DNA from 2 places in the Alishewanella sp. HH-ZS genome. Region 2 is predicted to be linked to the other one. Evidence: predicted binding sites of a transcription regulator. Region 2 holds the regulator's gene; the other holds the start of a gene.
The links. The regulator FliA, encoded in region 2, starts transcription of late flagellar genes. The targets are predictions, from matches to a motif close to CTAAAGNTNNNNNNNNNNNNGCCGATA.
Positions count from the first base shown of each region.

Region 1: A9165_RS06855 (DUF3530 family protein) is a predicted target of FliA. The motif match lies at 3,294-3,320, and genes of this name have one in related genera.

Region 1 covers NZ_LZEJ01000012.1:68,997-78,104, forward strand. The annotation lists gene rapA (RNA polymerase-associated protein RapA) at 1-885, shown strand, start outside; gene A9165_RS06840 (RluA family pseudouridine synthase) at 887-1,534, shown strand; gene A9165_RS06845 (OmpA family protein) at 1,698-2,771, shown strand; gene A9165_RS06850 (hypothetical protein) at 2,909-3,244, shown strand; gene A9165_RS06855 (DUF3530 family protein) at 3,539-4,096, shown strand; gene djlA (co-chaperone DjlA) at 4,102-4,884, opposite strand; gene A9165_RS06865 (LPS-assembly protein LptD) at 5,045-7,309, shown strand; gene surA (peptidylprolyl isomerase SurA) at 7,321-8,610, shown strand; gene pdxA (4-hydroxythreonine-4-phosphate dehydrogenase PdxA) at 8,607-9,108, shown strand, end outside.
Region 2 covers NZ_LZEJ01000004.1:35,776-44,883, forward strand. The annotation lists gene A9165_RS02560 (chemotaxis protein CheW) at 1-500, opposite strand, end outside; gene A9165_RS02565 (ParA family protein) at 502-1,278, opposite strand; gene A9165_RS02570 (OmpA family protein) at 1,280-2,251, opposite strand; gene A9165_RS02575 (flagellar motor protein) at 2,255-2,998, opposite strand; gene A9165_RS02580 (chemotaxis response regulator protein-glutamate methylesterase) at 2,991-4,148, opposite strand; gene A9165_RS02585 (chemotaxis protein CheA) at 4,160-6,322, opposite strand; gene A9165_RS02590 (protein phosphatase CheZ) at 6,338-7,087, opposite strand; gene cheY (chemotaxis response regulator CheY) at 7,114-7,497, opposite strand; gene A9165_RS02600 (RNA polymerase sigma factor FliA) at 7,540-8,259, opposite strand; gene A9165_RS02605 (MinD/ParA family protein) at 8,268-9,108, opposite strand, start outside.

The sequences.
Region 1 (9,108 bases), on a different contig from region 2:
GCAGCCCGGTTACGACAGCAACTGGAGCAAGGACGTGATCAGCTACTTGAACTTAACTCCGCTGGCGGTAGCAAAGCAATCGAGTTAGCGACAGCAATCAGTCAGTTGGATCAGGATGTGCGGTTACCGATGCTGATGTTTAAAGCCTGGGACCTGCTGGGCGTCGCTCAGGAAGATCGCTCAGACACCAGCATTATCTTGCGCCCGTCGGAACAATTGCAGCTGAACTACCCCGGGTTGGACGATGAAGGCACTACCGTCACCTTTGACCGCTTAACGGCGCTGGCAGAGGAAGATATCCAGTTTCTAAGCTGGGATCACCCGATGGTCACCGGCACTTTGGATCTGCTAAGCAACGAGCACTTTGGCAATAGCTCTGTCGCCCTGCTACCGAACAAGGCGTTACCGGTCGGCAGCTTCTTTGTCGAACTGATTTTTATCGCTGAAGCCAGCGCACCGGCTATTTTGCAGCTTAACCGTTATCTGCCGCCAACGCCCATTCGCTTGCTGCTGGACAAAAGCGGTAAAGATCTGGCGGCAAAAGTGCCCTTTGATAACTTTAACCGTCAGCTAAAACCCGTAGGTCGGCAAACCGGAGCCAAATTGGTTAATGCGTTACAGAATCTGATCCATCCTTTACTGGCTGCGGCGGAGCAACAGGCAAACAGTCAACTGGCGGCACTCAAAGCTGAGGCTGTTAGCCAGTTACAACAGCAATTGACTGCCGCAATCCAACGTCTGCTGGCGCTGCAAAGCGTTAATCCACTGGTTCGGCCGGAAGAAATTCATCACCTGCAAGCACTGCGGCAGCAAGGCGAGGAATACCTTGCGAAGGCTCGTCTAAAACTAGATGCGATCCGGGTTATCGTAGTGAGCCACGACTAGTATGCTATTGGATTATCGCCCACCTCTGTCACCCTATCTGGACATTTTGTATCAGGATGACCAGTTAGTGGTGTTGAATAAACCCAGTGGCCTGCTCTCTGTGCCAGGCAAAGCTGCCGAGCATTTTGACAGCGTGCAGTACCGGGTACAGCGGGTCTGGCCACAGGCAAGTGTGGTGCACCGGCTGGATATGGCGACCTCAGGTCTGATGGTAATGGCACTGACCAAGGAGGCGCAGCGTGAACTCAACCGGCAATTTTCGGAACGGACGATCAAAAAACGCTACCTGGCAAGAGTAAGCGGTTGTATTACGGCAGATCGGGGAAGTATTGAGTTACCATTGATCTGCGACTGGCCGAACCGCCCTAAGCAAAAGGTCTGTTATCAATATGGGAAAGCCTCTCTGACCCACTTCCGGGTATTACAGCGCACTGTAGACAGCAGCCTGGTTGAGCTAGAGCCGGTAACCGGACGCTCACACCAGCTCAGAGTACACCTACAATTCCTTGGCCATCCGATCCTGGGCGATAAATTTTACAATCCGGATTTCCAGCAAATCGGGCGGCTGCAACTGCATGCCACCGAACTCTGCCTGGTGCACCCGGAAACAGCTGAAAACTTGACTTTTTTTGCAAAATGCCCGTTTTAAGCTAAAATTTAGAACTTTATTAACCTAACATTCAGTTTTACTGGTTAAGATGCCACTGTCGTAAAATTAAACGCTTAAATTTGTTCAAAACTAATAATACTGTCAAAACAATATGGTAAACTATTACAAGTTTGCTAAGTTGGATGAATCAAAGGAGAAACGGATGAAACTGAAAGCAACCGCCATTGCAGTTCTGGCTGCATTACCACTGCTGAGCGCACAGGCCTTTGCCAACGCTCCTTCAGCAAAGGACCTGGAAAAGAAAGTCTTCGGCTCATTATTCGGCGAAAGCTACTGGACTGATAACCGTAAAGGCCAATCAGCTGCATGGGATAACGTCGATAACGGTTGGGGCGTCGGTGTAGAAATTGGCTACCGCCTGAATGAAACTTGGGGCGTGCGTGCTGAGTATGCCCGCCAAAGTCTGGACTCATTAACGCAAAGTTCACGCGTTACCGGTGACCGCTTTGGTGTTGATGCAATGTATCACATCCCGAATTCAAATGTTTACCTGGTCGGTGGCTGGAAACACTTTGAACACAACATCGCATTTGACGCTCTGAACGTCGGTGTGGGTTACCGTTACTTCATCAACGAAAGCGTTGCCTTATTCGCTGAAGGTAACCGTTTCCGCGGTATTAGCCGTGGTCAGTGGAATGATGCCTCGATCAAGTTCGGCGCCAGCTGGATTTTCGGTGCGGCAGCAGCTCCTGCGCCAACTCCAGCGCCACAACCTGAGCCAGCTCCGGCCCCAGTAGTTGTAGACTCTGACGGTGACGGCGTGCCAGATAGCCGTGACAAGTGTCCGAATACACCAGCAGGTCAGAAAGTTGATGCTGATGGTTGTACCATCTACACCGAGAAAATGGACCGTGTTGGTGACGTAGATATCGAAGTTCGCTTCGCTTTCGACTCTGCCACTGTGTCGCCAGAAGGCCGCACTGAAGTTAACAAACTGGCAGCGTTCATGAAGCGTTTCCCAGAGTCAGTGGTTTTCATCGAAGGTCACGCCTCTAACATCGGTAAACCAGAATACAACATGCGCTTATCTGAGCGTCGTGCTAAAGCCATCGCTGACCTGTTAGTTGCTCAGGGCATCGAAAGCTCACGCATTACCTCAAAAGGCTTTGGTGTAACTCAGCCTCGCGTACCTGGTAACAGCCGTGAAGCTCATGCTGCTAACCAGCGCATCGAAGCTAAAGTAACTGCCAAAATCAAAGAGCCAGTGATGCGTTAATCGCCACTTAATGCTCAAAAAAGCCGCTGACAACAGCGGCTTTTTTATTTTCCGGGGTATTAGATAAAATTTCAGTTGCCGCGCCGGGCGAAGGCTGCTAATTTTTAGCTCGCTATACTAAGCTCCGGGAACGAGTAATGATGTCTTGTTTTGTCAAATTCTGTTTAACTGCCACCTTGCTGCTTGGTAGCACCACTCTGCTAGCTGAAACAGCCAACTCTGAGTCCTTAGTTCAACTGGAACAAGCTGCGCATGTTTGTAATGATGAGCAGGAAGCAAAACGACTGGCCGCCAATGACCACCTAAGAGAAATGGCCAAAGCGCTGGTTGAATTTAAAGCCACAAAGTATTGTTTTATTTTACAACCGTCGGTACTGGTCAGATTGTTGGAACACCACGGTAGCTATGTTAAATTCAGTCACGATAATAAAGTCCTTTATACCTTCAGTGAACACCTGCAAAGCGCGAATTAACCTCTGGTGACACATGTGGACCAGCTGCAGGCTATAATACTGCTAACGGCTTAAGTTTTAGCAGCCACGACCGATACCATATTATCTGGCTCTTCGGGTGTCACTATGCCAACATTTCGCGCTCTACAACTCTTTTGTTTACTATCCTTTGCCAGTCCTGCGTTAGCAAACTGGCAGGATGTGATACGCCAACACCCCGGCCTCGAACTCACAACATTAACCACCGCAGAAAACTCAATCCAAGTAGCCAGAGTCTCAGCCGTGCCCCTTCAAAGTAAAGGCACCGTAATTTTTATGCCCGCACAGCAGCGCCATTTGCTTAGTCCGCAGCTTTGGGGTTATTTGTTTAAGCACTTGCCTGCTTCCGGTTGGAACATTTTGGCGCTGCCTGAGCTGCAACAGCAGAGTACTGTGGACGCTGCGACAGCGCTGGCTGCAGATAAAGTTCAGCTGGCAGCGCGCTGGCAAGCTTTACAACAACTGACACCTTCAGGCCCACTAATCATAATAGTTCAGGGAGAAGCCGCTGGGGCCTGGCATGCCTTGATGATGGAACAGGACGAGCTGAATATCGCTGCGATAGTCAGTATCGGAGCCTACCTGAAAGATCCAGCACAACAGCGGCAGCTACAGCAACAAATGACTAACCTCAGAGTGCCCGTCCTGGATCTGCTTACAGGTGCCGATCATCTTTGGTCAGTTTCGGATAGCCAGCGCAGACAACAGCTAGCGCGAACACAGTACAATCCACTTTACCGGCAACGCTATTTACCGGAAATGCATTATCACTCCAGTCAACAAGAATGGTTGTTTAAAGAAATTTATGGCTGGCTCAGTAGTCTGGGGTTTTAGTCTCCTTAACCCGCTTTTACCCGCTGCTGCTTGATAAACTCGTATGCGGCCTGTATTTCCTGCGAGCGCTGCTTAGCAACTTCCAGCATCGCTGCAGGCACCCCTTGCGACACCAGTTTATCTGGATGATGCTGAGCCATCAGCTTACGGTACGCCCGCTTAAGCTCCAATTCGCTACACTCGGGACTGCAATCCAGCAACTGATAGGCAGCTGTTAAAGTAAGCCCATGTGAAGTGCCCGGCGATTGTTCCTGCCGCGACTGGTAAGAGCGTAATAATTGCTCTAATACCTGTTGCGAGATCTTAAGCTCTTCCGCGATAACGGTCAGTAGGCGCCGTTGCTCAGCCATAATTTTACCTTCGGCCCAAACCGTACCCAATTGTACTTCCAAAAACAATTGCAGCACCTCTGGCCGGGAGCGATAGCACTGATAAAAGGCCTCTAGCTGCTCCCGAAACGGGAAATTCACAACTTTACCGTCACGAAATGCTGCCTGCGCCTCGCGCTGCTGGCTGGCGGTTAATCCCAGCTGTTGCATAAAACGATTGGCTTGTGCAATGTGCGCTTGCGTTACCACGCCACGTGCTTTCGCCAGGTGGCCCATCACCGCAAAACTGCTGTACATAAACAGGTTTTGCTCGTCTTCAGGCTGTAGCCGCTGACGTATCTGCGCCCAACGTTTCAAAAACCATTGATCGGCAAGGTGTCCCAACAATACGCCAAGTACCAGCCCTGGCAGTTTTAGTAATGCCAGGCCGAATAAGGCACCCAATACTTTACCCCACACCTGAACTTCTCCGTCTTGATTTAACCTAAGCAGCTGTCCGGCCGGACAATCCCGACTTTCGCCTAGCGGCACTATATCGGATTAGCAGGATTTCTAAAATTGATTTATCATAGCAAACCCGCGCAACGCGGCACGGGTAAAGTATTTACGAGAAGAAGGCATGAAACAGGGTTTAAGTTTAGCAGGACTCATCTGGGCGGCGTTGCACGCCACACAGGCACAAGCTCAACAACCTGCCCCTGCCCTTTGTTATCAGCCATTGATTATACCAGAGGTCTTGCAATCGACGGTCGCAAGCGATAACAGCATACGCATTTTCTCTGATACTGTAGCATTACAGGATAATCAGCACGCTAACTTTTCCGGAAATGTTCAGATTGTTCAACGCGACACGCTATTACAGGCTCCTCAGGCACGGTATAGCGCCAGCAACCAACAACTGATCGCCGATGGCGGTATTGAATACTACAACAGTGACTTATATGTCAGTGGCAGCCGCTTTTCAGCCGACCTTGCCAACAATAGCGCCCAATTATCGGATGCCAGGTACCAATTTATCAGCCAGGCAGGTCGGGGAGAGGCAAAGGCATTAGTCGCTTCTGCTGAGCAATTGTATCTGCAACAGGCATTATTTACTACCTGCCCACAACAAGATGATAGTTGGGGGCTTTATGCCGAAGAAATTAATATTGCCGCCGACTCTGGCTGGGGTGAAGCTCATCATGCGGTATTCCGTATCAAGGATGTGCCGGTCTTCTATATCCCCTATCTGACCTTCCCGGTAGATGATCAGCGGAAAACCGGCTTGCTAATCCCCAAGGTCGGCAGCTCACAACGGGTTGGATTAGATTTAGAACTCCCCTATTACTTTAATCTGGCTCCGAACTATGACCTGACCCTGACCCCACGTTATATGAGCAAAAGAGGTACGCAGTTAAAGTCTGAGTTTCGCTATCTGACGGAAGCACATCAGGGGCAGATGCAGCTAGAGTATTTACATAGCGATAATGATAAGCCAACAGGTTTTGGGCAACGTTATCTGGGCCATCTTAGTCATCGGTCGGACTTTAGTGAACGGTGGCGCGGCTATGTTGATTTTACTGATGTCAGTGATGATGCCTATCTCACCGAACTAGGCTCTGATTTTAATAACCAAAGCGATACCCAGTTATATCGTGAAGCGAATCTTAGTTATTTCGGGGACAAAGTTCACTCTCAGTTGAAATTACAGGGTTTTGAGATCCTGGGAAATTACAACAGAGCCTATCATGCTGTGCCACAACTGAGCTTGGCATCAGCAAGTCCGTTGCAGCTAACCGATAATCTGCAGTGGTTATGGCAGGGGCAGTATGCGCATTTTCGTAATGCCGATGCGTTCTACACCGCTGCCGATCGGATCCATTTGGAACCGACAATCAGATTGCCCTTTATCACGCCCGCTTTTGAGCTAACTGCCGAAAGCAGCCTGCTATATACCTATTATCAACAACAAAGTGAGCAACAACTCAGCGCTGAGCAGGAAAAAATCAGCCGGACACTGCCCAAGGTTCGCCTGCATGCCAGAGTAAACTTTGAGCGAGAGTACGACTGGTTCGGCGAACAGGCACTGCAAACCTTTGAACCCCAGCTGCAGTATCTGTATATACCCTACCGCGATCAGAGCCAGATTGGTCTTTATGACACCACCCGCTTACAGGACGACTACTACGGTTTGTTCCGGCAGAATCGCTTTTCTGGCCAGGATCGCATTAACGAGGCTAATCAATTGACTGTGGGCTGGACTACCCGCTTTTACGACAATACTGATAATGAGTTGTTTCGCTTTAGTCTTGGCCAGATCTTCTTTCTGAAAGAACCGGAAGTGACTAACGATGTGCTGACCCAGGATCTGGTTTCAACCGAATCGATGCTCGCGTCGGAAATGATTTGGCATTGGTACCGCCGTTGGTACGTTAGCAGTGCATTACAATATGATATCGATAGCAAAAAGCTGATAAAAAGTAATGCCAGTTTAGACTACCGTGGTAGCGAGAATACCTTGTTGCAATTGAACCATCGTTACAGTCGGGCTGTCTCAGGTGTGGAAATCCAGCAACTGGGCTTATTTGGTGCTATCCCTCTGCAACAAAACTGGCAACTGATTGCCAGTTACTATCGGGATGTGACAAATCGTCGTATGATAGACGCTAATCTCGGACTGCAATATGAATCATGCTGTTGGGCTGTACGTCTTGTTGCCAGAAGGCAAGTACGAGCTGATCTGGAAAGTGGCATTACCGATTTAAATCAGTTCGCCCGTCTGGACAGTGGCTTTAGTCTGCAGTTTGTGTTCAAAGGTTTTGGCGATAAAGCAGGTTTTGGCGTTGCCGATATGTTGTCGAACGGCATTTTTAGCTATCGGCGCCCGTATTTATTAACAAATTAATGTAGGAACTTATGAAGTTACAACAACTTATCTGTGCATTCTTGCTTGGCGCCGCTAGCCTCACACTTTGTGCGGCTGAACGCGAAGTCGATCGGGTGGCTGCCATTGTAGATAATGGCGTGATTTTAAAAAGCGATATTGATGAGATTGTTGAACGGGTAAAACGCAATGCACAAGCTCAGGGCCAGACTCTGCCGTCTGAGCAGGCGCTGCGCACTCAGGCTACAGAGCGCTTGATTATGACCAGTCTACAGTTGCAGATGGCGCAGCGTATGGGGTTACAAATTTCCGATGCTCAATTGGACGATACCATCCGCAATATTGCTCAGGGCGAAAATATGACGCTGGAGCAATTCCGTCAGCGCGTCACCGCGGAAGAGGGTAATTATGAGCGCTTCCGGGAAAAGGTACGCGAAGAAATTATTACCAACGAGGTGCTACGGGCTAACGTACAACGCCGAATTTATATCAGCCCGCAAGAGGTCGATAACCTGCTGAAGCTGATGGAAGAACAGGGTGCCATTAATGAGCAGTACAAACTGGGACATATTCTGATTGCCATTCCGAGCCAGGCGACGACTGAGCAAATCAACGATGCGCGTGAGCGTGCCGAGCAGGTCATTAAGCTACTACGCGAAGGCAGTGATTTCCGCCGCATAGCTATTGCCTCTTCCAGTGCGGCTAATGCTCTGGAAGGTGGTGAACTGGACTGGATGGGTATTAACGAAATGCCCACTCTGTTCTCAGAGGCCATTCGTGGCCGTAAAAGAGGCGATTTGGCAGGGCCCCTACGCTCTGGTGCCGGCTTTCATATTCTGACCATTTTCGATATTCGTGGCGAAAACGTAACAGAATTACAGGAAGTTAAAGCCCGGCATATTCTGGTGAAACCTTCGATTATCGTCAGTGAAGAACGTGCTCGCGCTTTGCTGAATGATATCCTGCAAAAAGTTCAGGCTGGTGAAGCCGACTTTGCCGAGATGGCGAAACAGCATTCTGAAGATCCTGGCTCTAAGCTAAATGGTGGCGAACTCGGTTGGAGTGAACCTGATGTTTACGTACCTGCGTTCCGCGATACACTGAACCGGTTGCAGTTAAATGAAATCAGTGAGCCCTTCCGCACCGAACACGGCTGGCATATAGCCCAACTATTGGATCGCCGTACTGTAGACGCTACTGCAGATCGTAAGCGCGACCAGGTTTACCGGATGATCTTCAACCGCCGTTTCAACGAGGAATCCACCAGCTTCCTGCGCGAACTGCGTGATGAAGCCTATATTGAAGTTCTGGCTGACAACTGATGACCTTGCGCCTGGCAATAACCCCCGGTGAACCCGCCGGTATAGGTCCAGATCTGGTACTGGCGTTGGCACAACAGGCCTGGCCGGTTGAGTTGGTTGTTTGCGCTAACCTGCAGCTGCTGCGCGACCGCGCAAAGCAACTGGGTTTGCAGCTACAGTTTTTACCCTTTGATGCGGCAGTACCTGCGAAACCGCAGGCTGCGGGTACACTGACAGTACGGGATTTTCCGCTGGCCGCTGCCGTCGTTCCTGGCGAGCTCAATGCTGCCAATGGCAACTATGTTGTCGAGACCTTAACAGCAGCCGGCGCAATGGTGATCGCGGGAGAGGTCGCTGCCATCGTCACCGGACCAGTGCACAAAGGTATTATCAATCAAGCGGGTATTGCTTTTAGCGGCCATACCGAGTTCTTTGCCCAGCAATCCAACACCCCTTATGTGGTGATGATGCTGGCCACTGAAGGTTTAAGAGTGGCACTGGCTACCACCCATATTCCAC
Region 2 (9,108 bases):
TGAATACCGCCAAGTTCGGTCAGCGGCACCGCAATTTTTAAACCGGCGACACTGAAAAATAATGCCTGAAAACGCTGCTGGCGATAGGTTTTTTCGGTTTTCAAAACGGTCGCGGCTACCGTAGGTTGCGCCAGACGCTCGGCGATCGGAATAGCGCGTTGCAACATCTCCGGCGTATTCAGCACTGCGGGTGCGCTCTGAACCTCTGGTGTGGTCTGCGTTTTCGCCGTGGTTTGCACTTTTGCTGTAGCAGGCACCACCGGCTCTGCGGCCTTGGCAACGGGCACGGCCTGAGCCAGCAACCGATTTAATTCTGCTTTACGACTCTGTGCCAGCTCGGCTTCAGCAAGTGTCGGCGCCGCTGTAACAGGGACTGCCGCTTTCGCTGCGGCTGGCTTGGCCACAGCTGCTGGCGCCGGCGGCTGCTCAGCATCATCCTCGGTTAACAACGCCTGCAGATAATGCTGGATGACCTTCTGACTCGCAATAAGACTGCTCATTTCAGGCCTCCGGACTTAACTGTAACAGATAGGTCAGTAAGGTATTATAGGCAAAGACGCCGCGAGAATTACCGGCAAAGACATTGGGCGGGGTTTGTGCCAGAGAGGCATCACGAAACTTGGTATCTACCGGCACTACGGCAGACCAGACCCGATCCTGATATTTAGCTTTCAGCTCTTTATAGGCCTCCAGTGAGGCTTTGGTCCTTTTATCGTACATGGTTGGGATTATAGTAAAGGTCAGCTCCTGCTTCGAGCTACGCATCAACGCCATAGTAGCAATCATCCGGTCCAGGCCCTTCAGCGCCAGAAATTCGGTTTGTACCGGGATCAATACCCGATCACAGGCCGCCAGTGCATTAACCATCAACACCCCCATTACCGGTGGGCAGTCAATCAGGACATAATCATAATCCTGCTCTATCAGCTTCAGACCTTTCTTTAGGATCAGGCCCATACCACTCTGGTTTCCTAACGAGCGGTCCAGCGTCGCCAGTGACATTGAAGCCGGCAGGATATCGAGCCGTTCTGCCGTACTGGGGCAAAGTGATTGCAGAATTTCCTCACGGCTGATGGCTTTACCCCGGGTGAAAATATCGTAGACACTGACTTCAAGTTCTTCGGCGTCAATACCAAAGTAATAGGTTAAAGACGCGTGTGGATCCATATCGACCAACAACACACGATAGCCGCGCTCAGCTAACAAACCACCCAGTGTGACAGTAGTGGTGGTTTTACCGACGCCACCTTTTTGATTCGCAATAGTCCAAATTACCACGTTATGGATCCTGTTGTTCGGGTACCGCGTCGGGGTTATCACGACGGGTAGTGATCCGGATGCCGCCACCTGGCAGGCTAATCACCTGAATGGTTCCATCCTCGCTTTGTATCTCGCCAGGCTGTGGCTCGGCGATGACTGCCGGCAGCTCGGCAGGGCGCACATTATTATCAGGCCGGTAACCGTAGCGGGAAATCGCAATTTCTACCTTACGGTTGGCAGCCCTCCCCGCAGCCGTGCTGTTATCCGCGGTCGGATAATACTGGCCATAACCCTCTATCGCCATACGCTGCGGCGGCGTGCCCTGACTTTCCAGCAATCTGAGTACTGAGGTCGCCCGCGCCACCGACAGTTCCCAATTCGACGAGAATAGCTCATTCGCGATCGGTACATTATCAGTGTAGCCGCGTATGCGTAAAAAATTATTGATCGGGTTTATAATTTTACCAATTTCCTGCAGTACTACCCGTGCCGAATTGGTTGCAGCCGAACTGCCGGATGGAAACAGCAAGCCACTACTCAGTTCAATCACTAACCAGTCTTGCTCCAGTCGAACCTTGGCTAAACCCTGGTCCAACAGTTGCGTCAGCGACTGGGTGAGTTCCTGCTCCAGCGATTGTAGCGGACTTCCCAGATAATGCTGGCGAAGATCGGTCAACTCTTTGGCATCAGCTAATAGCTCCGGGCCTTTTGCCTGCTCTAATGAGCTGCCATAGCGTTCAAAGTCACTTTGCGGTACAGTCTGAGTTAACACGCCAGCGCCGCTGAGGCCGGTTTCACTTTGCCGCGGTTTATCAAAAATCCGGGTCAAAGACTCTGTTAAAACACTGTATTCTTCCTGCTTTAACAGCGACAGGGCGTAGAGCACCACGAACAAGGCAAACATCAGGGTCATATAGTCAGCATAGGAAACCAACCAACGGTCAAGATCTTCGCGCTCTGTAGTTTGCTGGTGTCTGCGCTGCCGGTACATAGCTTAGCCCGGTAAATAGGATTGCAGTTTAGGCTCAATGGCTTTGGGATTCTGGCCCTGAGCGATAGAAACCAGCCCTTCAATAATTAGCTCGTGGTACAGGCTTTGCTGTTGGATCAGGTTTTTTAGCTTATTGCCTATCGGGATAAACACCAGGTTGGCAAAACCTACACCGTATATGGTTGCAACAAAGGCAGTGGCAATGCCTGCGCCGAGCAACTTGGGATCACTGATATTGGCCATCGCCTGGATCAATCCCAACACAGCACCAATAATGCCGATAGTCGGGCTGTAGCCCCCCATGGCTTCAAAGATTCTGGCACCGCGCAGTAAACGCTCGCGCTCCAAGCTAAGCTCGGCATCAAGCGTCGCTTGCAATTGCGCGGCATCGGCACCGTCAACCAGTAAGTTCAGCCCGCGATGTAAAAAGGGATCACTTTCCTGCAGCGCAGCATCTTCCAGAGATAAAAAACCATTCGCCCTGGCGGCAGAACCCCAATCGACAATCCGGCCGATGGTGCGTTTCACGGGTAAGCGCGAGGACTGAAACACCCAGGGTAACAGGCGAAAACCAAGTTGAAACTGGTTAAAAGGCGTCTGCAGCATCACGGCGCCGAGGGTACCACCGAACACGATGATAAAGGCCGGTAAATGCAGCAAGGTAGCAACAGCACCGCCCTCCAGCATAAAGCCACCGGTCACGGCAAGCAGCGCCAGCAGCAGACCGCCAAGCGCCAGCTTATCCATGCTTTAATTCCTGCAGTATGCGGGTAGCGACATCTTCCAGACTTACTTCCTGATCCATTAAACCTGCTGCAGCAATGGCTTGCGGCATACCGTAAACCACGCAGCTGGCTTCATCCTGGGCCCAGATGGTAGCGCCCTGCTGTTTCAGTAGTCGGGCGCCTTCCCGGCCATCGGCGCCCATTCCGGTCAGTACTATTGCCAACACCTTGTCCTGGTATACACGGGCAGCAGTGGCAAAGGTAATATCGACGCTGGGTTTAAAAGTGATCCGTGGCGAATCATCTTCTTTGATCCTTAAGCGTGCCTGACCTTCTGAACCTTCCACCAACATCTGCTTACCACCAGGTGCCAGATAGGCGACGCCGGGCCTTAACAGATCATTGTCTTCGGCTTCTTTTATTTCAATTTTGGCCAAACTATTCAGTCGCTGTGCAAAAGCTCCGGTAAAGGCGGCCGGCATATGCTGGATCAGAATAATCGGCAACGGGAAGGTCGCTGGCAACGCGGTCAGGATCCGTTGTAACGCGACAGGCCCGCCGGTCGAGGTACCGATAGCGACAATTTTATAATCCTTGCCACTAGCGCTGAAATGACTGCGTGGCGTTAAAGCCGGCCGTTCGAAACGACCGCGCTCTGCTGCCCCAGACTCCGTTGTCCGCTCTGCCGGTCTGCTACCAAGTGGCTGGCGCAGCGTACTGCTCTGGCTATTACGGGCTAAGGCTGAACTACTAAAGGTTGAACGCCCCAATGGCCTGCGTCTGGCTACCGCCCTGACCCGCTCGCGCAGTAATTCACCGGCTTCCTGTTTATCGCGGGCAATATCCTCAAATTTCTTTGGCAGAAAATCAACGGCACCGGCCTCCAGCGCATCGAGCGTGGCTTTAGCTCCCTCGTGGGTCAAAGATGAGAACATCAGAATTGGAATACGCTGGACCTTTAAAATCTCACGCACTGCTGAAATGCCGTCTAAAACCGGCATTTCAATGTCCATGGTGATAACATCGGGTTTTAGTGCCAGCGCTTTTTCGACCGCTTCGCGGCCGTTCACTGCACTGTCGATAACTTCCAGCTCTGCATCAGCCGACAGGATCTCCTGTAACCGGCGGCGGAAAAAGCTGGAGTCATCAACGATTAATACCCTAATTGCCATAGATCACCTGCTTATCCATGCAGCTGCTTAAACTGTTCAAACTTAATTTTGGATTTTTTAGCATAATGCTTAAGCAAGTTAGGCACATCCAGAATTAGCGCAATACCACCATCAGAAGTAATGGTCGCGCCAGCCATACCCGGTGTTCCCTGCAACAGGGCGTCCAGCGCTTTAATCACAACCTCTTCCTGACCAATCAACTGATCAACCACAAAACCGACCTGCTGTTGACCAATTTGCACTATGACCACATGACCTTGGGCCCGACGCAGTTTTTTATCCGAGTTTTTCACCAGCCAGTGCTCGAGGTAGAACAATGGAATGGCTTTGTTGCGAACAACAATTGTTAGCTGACCGTCAACAATATTGGTTTTTGCCAGATCGAGGTGGAAAATTTCACTCACACCTGCCAGAGGTAAGGCAAAGGTTTGCTTACCGACAATTACCATTAGCGTTGGCAGGATCGCCAGCGTCAGAGGTACCTTGATTTCCAGCAAGGTACCCTCACCCAGTTTGGAGTGAATATGCACAGTACCGTTGAGTTGGGTGATCTTGGTTTTCACCACATCCATACCGACACCGCGGCCGGATATATCTGAGATCTGTTCTTTGGTTGAAAAACCCGGTGCGAAAATCAGGTTAAAGGCATCGGTATCTGACATCCGCGCTGCAGTATCGGCATCAATAACGCCGCGCTTGATCGCCAGGTTTTTCAGCTTCTCCGGATCCATACCGGCGCCATCGTCCTGAATTGTCAGCAGGATATGGTCACCGGCTTGTTGCGCGGCTAACTTGACCACACCTGTACGCGACTTACCGGCAGCCTGACGCACATCTGGTAATTCAATACCATGGTCAACCGAGTTTCGCACTAAATGCACCAATGGGTCGGCCAATGCTTCGACCAGGTTCTTATCCAGATCGGTCTCTTCACCTTCCAGCACCAGATCGATATCTTTTTTTAGTGAACGGGCGAGATCGCGCACCACGCGCGGGAAACGGCCAAATACTTTCTTAATTGGCTGCATTCGCGTTTTCATTACCGCGCCCTGAATATCGGCAGTCACCACATCCAGGTTAGCAATGGCTTTACTCATTTCCTCGTTTTGCGCAGAGCCCGATAAACTGACCAGCCGGTTTCTGACTAATACCAGTTCGCCGACCATATTCATAATCTGGTCCAGGCGTTTAGTATCAACCCGCACCGTAGTCTCTGCTGCGACGGCACCTTTATCTGCCGCAGCGGCATTACCGGCAGCTGGTGCAACCGGTGCCTCTGTGGCTTTGACCGGCGCGGCAGCAGGAGCGGCAACCGGTGCTGGCGGCGGAACTTCTGCTTTAGCCGCTGCCGGGGTTACTGGCGCCTTGCCTTTGCCGTGCAGCTGATCCAACAGGGCTTCAAACTCGTCATCAGTAATTTCATCAGCCTTGGCCGCGGGCGCGGCCGGCTCAGTAGCTGTCACAGCTGGTGCAGCAGGCACTTCCGGCTTAAAGCTCCCCTTGCCATGCAGCTGGTCAAGTAAGGCTTCAAACTCATCATCAGTAATATCATCGCCTGCGCTCACTGGCGCCGCTGGCGCACTGGCAGCCACTTCGGTGCGACCAGGAGCGGCCGAACCGTGTAACTCATCGAGCATACGCTCAAATTCATCCTCGGTGATGCTATCGACATCATCGCTATCGGGTGAAGCGGTTGGTTGCTGTACCTTTGTAACCTGTGGCGCAACCGGAGCTGTAACCGCAGGTGCAGCCTTGGCTGCCTGAGGTGCTGCCTCGCCGGGTGTTTCCGGCTCGGAATAGAAATGCAGTGCCGCTAATAGCTGAGGATCGGCCGGGGTCAACGGCTGACGTGCTTTCACCTCAGTAAACATTTCATTGACCACATCCAGAGCCTGTAAGATCACATCCATCAGCTCGGGGGTGATACTGCGCTTACCGGTGCGAAGTATATCAAACACGTTTTCAGCGCCGTGACAGGCATCAACTAATTCGGTCAGTGACAGGAAACCAGCCCCACCTTTTACTGTATGGAAACCACGGAAAATGGCATTTAACAGAGCAGTGTCATGAGGGTTATTCTCAAGCTCGACCAGCTGTTCCTGCAACAACTCTAGTATTTCACCGGCTTCGACCAGAAAATCCTGGAGGATGTCTTCATCCATATCAAAACTCATCAGTAAACACCTCTGTTAAAAACCTAAGCTCGACAGTAAGTCATCCACATCGTCCTGACCACTGACGACATCATTGCGGCCTTCTTTATCAATAATAGGCCCCTCAGCTTCATTAGCTTCAATCTTTCGTTTGGCAGCTTTGGGTTCCATTACCTGCACGTTACTGTTACCAAAAGCAGTAAGCAGGCCGATCAGGCTCTCTTCGACTTCACGGACTAATTCGATGACCCGGCGTAAAATCTGACCGGTTAAATCCTGATAATCCTGCGCCATTAATACGTCAGTCAATAATTGATTCAGTCGGTTTGACTCCGTCACCGTCTCTGCCAGAAAAGCATCAATGCCATGACAGAGGGTTTTGAATTCACCCAATTCCAGATCGCGCTTCATCAGTTTCTGCCATCTTGGCAACAACTGATTGAGTTGCTGACTGATTTGATCGGCAATAGGTAAGCATGACTCTACGGCATCCATAGTCCGGTTAGCCGCTTGCTCAGTCATATCAATAACGTGGTTAAGGCGCTTTTTGGCATCGGGGATATCTTCAACCAAAATATTGTTTAGCGAGGGATCAATCTGAAAGTTTTTCAATGACTCGTGTAATTGCCGGGTCAGTTTGCCAACCTCGGCAAATAATTCCGACGAGCCGGGCATACCGAGTTGCTGTACCAATTGGTTGGCGATGTCCTGCTCGCCCATCTCCAACAGTTGTACCAGCTCTCTGGCTTGGTCTAGCGTGATTAACGGAGCCGAATTGGCAGACATGGCGTCACTCCTTGGTCAGCTCCGGCTTAGCCGATCCGTTCGAATACTTTCGCCAGCTTTTCCTGTAATGTTGCTGCAGTAAAAGGTTTGACGATATAGCCATTCACGCCAGCCTGAGCGGCAGCAATAATCTGCTCTTTCTTGGCTTCGGCAGTCACCATCAATACCGGTATATGCTTAAGTTTCGCATCTGCCCGGATCGCACGTAGCAGGTCAATCCCCTGCATCCCAGGCATATTCCAGTCGGTTACCACGAAATCAAAATCGCCATTCTGCAACATCGGCAAAGCCGTGCTGCCGTCATCCGCTTCTGAAATATTGGTAAAGCCTAAATCGCGTAACAGGTTCTTGATGATCCGTCTCATGGTCGAAAAATCGTCGACTACGAGAATCTTCATATTCTTATCCAAAGTCCCCTCCGAAGAGCACGTCATCCCATTATTCAGGATACACTACAACCAAGCCTGCATTCGGGCTTTTAACCGCACTAATGCCTGACTATGAATCTGACTGACCCGGGACTCACTGACATCCAGTACAGCCCCAATTTCTTTTAAGTTTAGTTCGTCATTATAATACAGTGATAAGACTAATGCCTCTCGCTCCGGCAAACTACTGATATGTTTCACCAGTGCCGCGTTAAACGCCTCATTAGCCTGCTCATGGTACAGCTGATCGGTATCTGAATCCTCAGCCGTCACCAAAACATCTTCGGAGATACCGAGGTCTTCGATGCCGATAATCCGACCCGAACTCACATCACTAAGCATATGATGATATTCATCTAAAGAGATAGCAAGTTTTTCTGCAACTTCATAATCACGAACATCACGCCCAAGTTGAGCTTCGAGCTCAGCAATGGTATCGGCGATTAAGCGGGCATTACGATGCACCGAGCGCGGCGTCCAGTCGCCACGCCTTATTTCATCTAGCATGGCACCCCGAATACGAATGCCGGCAAAGGTTTCAAAACTGGCCCCTTTGCTACCATCAAAATTTTTGGCGGCTTCAATTAAGCCAATCATACCGGATTGGATCAGGTCATCGGCCTGTACGCTGGCCGGTAGCCGGGCTAATAAATGATAGGCGATGCGTTTGACCAGTGGTGCATGGCGCTCCACTAGTTGCTGCATGTGATCAATACCACCATATGCGGCCAACTTACTGTTCAAAGAACCCCCTACTCAGATTGTGGCTGGACAAGCTGCTCCAGAAAAAACTCCAAATGGCCGGAAGCATTTTCAGGCAAAGGCCACTTAGCTGCTTTTAGCGCCAGCGCTTTCACCGCCATACTGGCTGCGGTGGTTGGGTAAGCATCAATAAAGGCTTTTTGTTTACGCGCCGCCCGGCGGACATTTTCATCCTGCGGTACGGTTGCAACCAGCTCCAGCGTTACATCCAGAAAACGGTCTGTTACCCGGGTTAGTTTAGCAAATAATTCCAGACCTTCTTTGCTACTTCGCACCATATTGGCAACTATTTTAAATTTTTCAACACCGTGGTCGCGGCTGAGGATTTTCATTAACGCATAAGCATCAGTGATGGATGACGGTTCATCGCAAACCACCACCAACACATCCTGCGAGGCGCGGGAAAAGCTGAGCACCATGTCGGAAATTCCGGCAGCCGTGTCAACCAATAACACGTCGATCGGCGTTTCCAGCTCGCTGAAGGCACGGATTAGGCTGGCATGCTCCACCGGCGATAATTCAGTCATATCCTGATTACCCGAGGTGGCGGGGACAATTTTAATGCCAAAAGGGCCTTCTACCAGAATATCGTCCAGACTGGCTTTACCACTTAATACGTGAGAAAGATTGCGTTCAACCCGCAAACCCAGCATCACGTCACAATTTGCCAAACCCAGATCAGCATCCAGCACCAGGACTTTCTTGCCCATTTGCGCCAATGCCATCGCCAGGTTCAGCGTGATATTAGTTTTTCCGACCCCGCCCTTACCACCGGTAACGGAGATCACTTTTACTTTTTGTCTATTCATGCGTCTGAGGCCGCTGGCCTGA